DNA from 2 places in the Micromonospora sp. NPDC000442 genome. Region 1 is predicted to be linked to the other one. Evidence: riboswitches for the same ligand, from Rfam matches in the RefSeq annotation. Region 1 holds a riboswitch; the other holds the start of a gene.
What was found. A riboswitch is a leader RNA that binds a small molecule or an ion and turns the genes downstream of it on or off. The one in region 1 is predicted to bind thiamine pyrophosphate.

Region 1 (3,402 bases):
TAGTAGAGCCAGACCCACCCGTTGCTGGCGAAGTTGGGGTCGAGTCGGATGCCCAGGAGGCCGTCCTCGTTACCGGCGAAGACGCTCAGCCGCAGTGCGGTGACCGTCTGGCCGGTGTCCGGCTTGATGATCTGCACCCGGCCGTCGCGTTCGATGTAGAAGACCCGGCCGTCCGGCGCGATGTCCAGTTCCATCGGGTTGCTGGTGTTGCTGTCCAGCGTCACCTTCTCGAAGCTGGCGGCTCGTCCGGCACCGCAATCGGCGTGCACCACCCCGGCCGCGGTCTGGATACCACCGAGCAGGTGCTGCCGGAATTCGGTGTTGGAGAATGACTCCTGGGTGTGCCCACCGCCGGTGTACCAGGACCGGCCACCGTCGAAGTTCTGGCACCAGGCGATCGGGTGGTCATGCCCCATCGCCCCGCTGCCCGGGCTGTAGCTGCGCTCGTCGAGCGAGGCCAGCACCTGCACCTGACGGGCGCGGGGGTTGGTGCGGAAGTTGTACCACTCGTCGTAACGGGACCACCGCTCCGGCAGGTGCCGGGTCGACTCGTGGGTGGTGTCCTCGACCTTCACCGTGGCCGTCTGGTTGGCCGGGTGGCTGTTGAAGTAGGCACCGACCAGTTGGCCGTACCAGGCCCAGTCGTACTCGGTGTCGGACGCGGCGTGCACGCCGACGTATCCACCGCCGGCCCGGATGTAGCGCTCGAAGGCCGCCTGCTGGCTGGCGTTGAGCACGTCACCGGTGGTCGACAACCAGACGACCGCCTTGAACCTGGCGAGGTTGGTGTCGGTGAAGGCGGCGCTGTCCTCGGTGGTGGTGACGGTGAACCCGTTCGCCGTGCCGAGTTGCTGGATCGCACTGATGCCGGCCGGGATCGAGTCGTGCCGGAATCCGGCGGTCTTGGAGAAGATCAGGACGGAGTACGGCTCCGCCTCCGCCGCGGCGACTGGGCTGGCGGCCCGGGCGGCGGCAGGGCCGGTGATCGGGGCCGGTGCGGCGGCCAGGACGAGTACAACGGCGAGTAGCGCCATGGTGACTGCGGCGAGCGGGGCTCGCCGCCGACTGGGTCGGGGCACGAAGATCTCCTCTGTCCGTGGGACGGTTCGGAGTGGACGGCGGTGGTCACTCCCGTCGGTCCGACCGCCCATACCTGACGAGCGAGGTCTGGGTGCCGACTAGCCGATCCGATCACTCAATTTGCGTTAGTGAATCTAGTTTCGAGCAAGGTGGACCCTTGTAACGTTTTGGTAACGGGGTCATTTTCTATTGGTGTGAGTCGCTGCATATCGGTGTCTTTTTCTGGCCGCCGTGCTGTTGCGAGTCGGTTCACCAGGCTGCGGCGAGTCGGTGTGACAGAGCAGCCCTCACCCCAGCCGGCCGCGCAGGACGGGCTTGGCGGAGCCGGCGAAACGACGTACGGTGACACCCAACGAACCCACGGGAGCCCGGTGTACCGGGCTGAGAGGGGGGCTGTGAGCCCCCGACCGTCGAACCTGATCCGGGTAATGCCGGCGCAGGGAGGAGAGTTGCCGTGCCGTCCCTGGGACGACTGCATCTGATCACCGACACCCGACCCGGGCGGGATCCGCTCGCCGTGCTTGCTGCCGTGCTGCCGGTGGCCCGTACCGAACTGGTGGTGCAGGTTCGGGTCGAGGACACCGCGACCGACCGGCAGACGTACGAGCTGACCCGCCGGGTGCTCGCCCTGTGCACGCCGTACGGGGTGCCCTGCCTGGTCAACGACCGGCTGCACGTGGCACTGGCCACCGGTGCCGCCGGCGGTCACGTCGGCGCCGACGACCTACCGGTGGCAGCGGCCCGGGAGGTGCTCGGCCCGGCGGCCGTGCTGGGTGCCACGGCGCGGGAACCGGCGACTGCGCTCTCGGCGGTCACCGCTGGGGCGAGCTACCTGGGCGTGGGGCCGTGCCGCGCCACCGCCACCAAGGACGGGCTGCCACCGCCGGTCGGTGCGGCCGGTGTCCGGGCGGTGGTCGAGGCGGTCGAGGTGCCGGTGATCGCCATCGGTGGGGTGACGGCGGCGGACGTGCCCGAGTTGCGGGCCGTCGGCGCGTACGGGGTGGCGGTGGTCGGTGCGCTCTCCGGTGCCACCGATCCCGCCCGCGCCGCCGCCGAGCTGGTTCGGGCGCTGACGTGTTGACCGGGCGCCCCGCCACCACCGGTGTGGTGCAGCAGCGCCGGCCCGATGTGGCCGTCGTGGGGGGCGGACCCATCGGGTGGGCGATCGCCTGGCGGTGCGCGACGCGCGGGTTGCGGGTGGTCGTACACGATCCGGCGCCCGGGTCGGGTGCCTCGCACGTGGCCGCCGGGATGCTGGCGCCGGTCGCCGAGGCGTACTTCGGCGAGCGGGAGCTGACCGCCCTGCTGACCGAGTCGGCCGGCCGCTGGCCCGGGTTCGCCGCCGAACTGACCGAGGCGACCGGCACGGACATCGGCTACCGGACCGAGGGCACCCTGATGGTCGGGCTGACCGCCGACGACCTCGCCGAGGCGCGTCGGCTCTGGGCGTACCAGCAGGGGTTGGGGTTGCCGGTGGCGCCGCTGCGCCCGTCGCAGCTGCGCGAGCGCGAGCCGGCGCTGGCGCCCCGGGTGCGCGGCGGCGCGCTCGCCGCCACCGACCATCAGGTCGACCCGCGCCGGCTGGTGCCGGCGCTGCGGCTGGCGGCGGAGCGGGCGGGAGCGGTGCTTGTCGCTGAGCCGGTGCGCCGGCTGTCCGACGTCAACGCCGGCGCGACGGTGGTCGCCGCCGGCTGCGGCAGCGCGGCGCTTACCGGCCTGCCGGTCCGTCCGGTGAAGGGACAGGTGCTGCGGCTGCGTGCGCCCGATGGCGGGCCGCCAGGCTTCCGGCACGTGATCCGGGGGTACGCCGACGGCGAGCACGTCTACCTGGTGCCGCGCGACAGTGGCGAGGTGGTCGTCGGCGCGACCGTCGAGGAGCGCTCCGACCTGGGTGTTTCCGCCGGAGCGGTGCTGCGGCTGCTACGGGCCGCCGTCGACCTGTTGCCCGAGATCGCCGAGTACGACCTGGTGGAGACGCTGGCGGGGCTGCGTCCGGGTACGCCGGACAACGCCCCGATCCTGGGCCCGTTGCCGGGGCACCCGGACGTCCTGGTCGCCACCGGTCACCACCGGCACGGGATCGTGCTGACCCCGGTCACCGCAGACCTGATCACCGATCTTGTCACCGGAGACGGCAGCTCCGACGCACTGCTGGTGCCGTTCCGGCCGGACCGGTTCGCCGACCTGCCCGACGTCGTGGGCGCAGCGGCCGTCAGCACTTTCCAGCACTCGACGGAGGTTGACTCGTGGAACTGACGGTGAACGGTGCCGGGCGCAGCCTGCCGGACGGGCTGACGGTGGCCGACCTGGTCCGCGACATCA
Region 2 (3,402 bases), on a different contig from region 1:
GCGAGCAGCGCCAGTGCCAGGATCGACAGCCACGCGTTGTCGGCGAGGGTCTGCAACCACCGTTCCGGCACCAGCACGTTGATGCTGGCGGCGGCCATCGCGCCGAGCACCAGGAACCCGCCGGCGTGGGTCACGTCGTGGCGGACCGCGGCCCAGAAGGCCCGGCCCCGGGAAGCGTCGTCCAACTCCGGGCGGCGCGGCATCCTGATCCACTCGGTGCGCCCGAGCCGCAGCCAGAGCCACCCCATGATCATGGCGACGATCAGGCTGGCGACGCCCCGGGCGACGACCATCTCGGGATTGTTCGGGAAGGCGACCGCGGTGGCGGTGAGCACGATCGGGTTGACCGCCGGGGCGGCGAGCAGAAACGCCAGCGCGGCGGCCGGCGTGACGCCCCGCCGGATCAGTGACCCGGCGATCGGCACCGAGCCGCACTCGCAGCCCGGTAGTACCACGCCGGCCGCGCTGGCCGCCGGCACCGCCAACGCCGGGTGTCGGGGCAACGCCTTCGCCCAGAAGGATCGGGGTACGAAGACCGCGATCACCGCGGAGAGCAGCACTCCGAAGACCAGGAACGGCACCGCCTGCACCATGATCGAGACGAAGACGGTGGTCCAGGTCTGGATGCGGGGATCGTCCAGGGTGGCGGCGATCGGCTCCCGAAAGATGATCAGGATGATCAGCAGCGCCGCCAGGACCTCCACCGATCCGATCCGGTCGCCGAGCCAGCGCCGGGGCGGCTCACCACCACCCGGCTCGGGAGGGCGCGTCCCGGTGTCCACGCCCCCACCTGAGGGCCGGCCCTCAGGGTCGCCGGCTGGCACGGCCCGGTCAGTGTCTGTGGTCACCCGTCACCCTTCGGCCGTGGCGGATCGGCGGACTGAGATTACCGTCCGGCGCGGATGACGTCGATGGATGTTACAGATTCGGCCGGACCGTCGCTCCGCCGAAACGGCCGGCTCGCAATTCCCCGCGCCACCAGTCCACGCTTCCCGTGCCACCGGGTCGCGGGAGGCAGGCACCCGTCGTGACCTGGGGAGATCACATTGCCCGTGGATCTTCCGTGGTGTTAGCGTCGGCGGGACAGACAACACCTCCGACAGGGGAGCGCACAGCGCTGAGAGTGCGGGTCCGCCCGCAGACCCTCCGTACCTGATCTGGGTAATGCCAGCGCAGGGAGTTCGGTCCACCTCCAGCCCGCACCGTTCGGCGCCGCCGGGCGGGGCGTGCGTCTTGCCTGGTTCGTATCTGGACTGGGAGCAATCATCATGAAGACCACCGACAGCAACCGCTGGCGCACCATCGACATCGTGGTGGCGTCGGTCATCGCCGTCGCCTTCGGCGTCATCTTCTGGGCGTGGGGCGTGGTGTGGAGCGTCACCGAGGGCGCCTTCAGCTTCTTCCCGCCGGCACAGACGCTCATCTACGGTGTCTGGCTGGTGCCGGCCGTCCTCGGCGGCCTGGTCATCCGCAAGCCCGGCGCTTCGCTGTACTGCGAACTGCTGGCGGCGATCATCTCGGCCCTGCTGGGCAGCCAGTGGGGCACCATCGTCCTGTTGCAGGGTTTGATGCAGGGTCTCGGCGCCGAGTTGGCCTTCGCCGCCTTCCGATACCGCTCGTACCGGCTGCCGGCCGCCCTGCTGGCCGGCGCGCTGACCGGCCTGAGCGCGGCGATCTTCGACTTCGTCTACTGGAACGCCGAACGCGACATCGCCACCTATCGGCTCCCGTACGCGCTGCTCACCATCGTCAGCGCCACCGCAATCGCCGGTGCCGGCGCGTACGCCCTCACCCGCGCCCTGACCCGCACCGGCGTGCTCGACCGCTTCCCCGCCGCCCGCGAACGCCCCCTCGTCTGACCTCGACCCATCGCGTTGATCATGAGGTTAGCGGCATTTTCGATCTCCAAATCAACCGTCAACCTCATGATCAACGGGAAGGAAGGATGGAGGGAGGGAGGGAGGGAGGGAGGGGCGGGATGGTTAGCGGGGTGCGGGTGCGGGGGTTCGGGTGGCGGCATGCCGGGCGGCGTGGCTGGGCGGTACGCGGGGTTGAGCTGCGGGTGGAACGTGGTGAGAAGGTGCTGCTGTTGGGGGCGTCCGGTGCCGGGAAGAGCACGTTGTTGGCGGCGCTGGCCGGGCTGCTGCCCGAGGACTCCGGGGAGCACGAGGGCAGCATCGAGATCGACGGCCGACCGGCCGGCGAGGCCCGGGAGCGGGTCGGCATCGTCTTCCAGGACCCGCAGTCCCAACTCGTGATGGCCCGCAGCGGCGACGACGTGGCGTTCGGGCTGGAGAACCGGGGCGTGCCGGCCGGACAGATCTGGCCGCGGGTGGACGAGGCACTGCACCGGGTCGGCTTCCCGTACCACCGGGACCGGCCCACCGCGGCGCTCTCCGGCGGCGAACAACAGCGCCTCGCCCTGGCCGGCGTGCTGGCGCTGCGTCCCGGCCTGCTGCTGCTTGACGAACCCACCGCCAACCTCGACCCGGCGGGTGCCGCCCTGATCCGCACGGCGCTCGCCCGGGCGGTGGACGCCGACACCACCCTGATCCTGGTCGAACACCGGGTCGCCGAGGCGCTGCCCCTGGTCGACCGGGTGGTGGTGCTCGAACCCGGCGGCGGCGTCCGCGCCGACGGCCCGCCCGACGCGGTCTTCGCCACACACGGCGACGCCCTCGCCGCCGAGGGGGTCTGGGTGCCCGGCCGGGAGATCCCGCCACGCCGGGCCGCCGGCCCGGCCGGCGAGGTGCTGCTCACCGCCGAGCGGCTCGGCCAACCACCCCGGCTGGCCGCCACCGACCTGACCGTACGCGCCGGTGAGGCGGTCGCCGTGCTCGGACCGAACGGCGCCGGAAAATCCACTCTGGCGCTGCTGCTCGGCGGACTCCTCCGGCCGGGCACCGGGAAGCTGGTGGCGAGCCCGGAACTGGCCGGAGCGGACTCGCGGACCGCGCCGCACCGCTGGCGGGCACCGGCGCTGACCCGCCGGATCGGCTCGGTGTTCCAGAATCCCGAGCACCAGTTCGTCACCGGTACGGTCTTCGACGAACTGGCCTTGGGTCCGAGGCGGACCGGCACGTCCGAATCGGCGGTCCACGACCGCGTGACGGAACTGTTGAGTCGGCTGCGGCTGGATCGGCTCGCCGCCGCCAACCCGTACACCCTCTCTGGGGGCGAGGCGCGGCGGCTGAGTGTGGCGACCGCCCTGGCCACCGCGCCCCGCCTGCTGATCTGCGACGAACCCACATTCGGCCAGGACCGGCGTACCTGGCGGGAACTGGTGGACCTCCTCGCCGACCTGCGCGACGCCGGTCACGGCCTGGTCACGGTCACCCACGACGCCGAGTTCGTGGCCGCGTTGGCCGACCGCACGCTGGCCCTCGCTCCACCCGGCGCGGG

Region 2: another riboswitch for thiamine pyrophosphate. It lies ahead of ACFY2A_RS24660 (ECF transporter S component); the one in region 1 lies ahead of ACFY2A_RS17905 (thiamine phosphate synthase).

What each region holds. Positions count from the first base shown of each region.
Region 1 is NZ_JBIAYZ010000010.1:68,435-71,836, forward strand. Features, by position in the region: gene ACFY2A_RS17900 (ThuA domain-containing protein) at 1-1,079, opposite strand, end outside; TPP riboswitch at 1,431-1,540, shown strand; gene ACFY2A_RS17905 (thiamine phosphate synthase) at 1,535-2,161, shown strand; gene thiO (glycine oxidase ThiO) at 2,155-3,336, shown strand; gene thiS (sulfur carrier protein ThiS) at 3,327-3,402, shown strand, end outside.
Region 2 is NZ_JBIAYZ010000019.1:23,788-27,189, forward strand. Features, by position in the region: gene ACFY2A_RS24655 (permease) at 1-782, opposite strand, end outside; TPP riboswitch at 1,092-1,197, shown strand; gene ACFY2A_RS24660 (ECF transporter S component) at 1,269-1,859, shown strand; gene ACFY2A_RS24665 (ABC transporter ATP-binding protein) at 1,979-3,402, shown strand, end outside.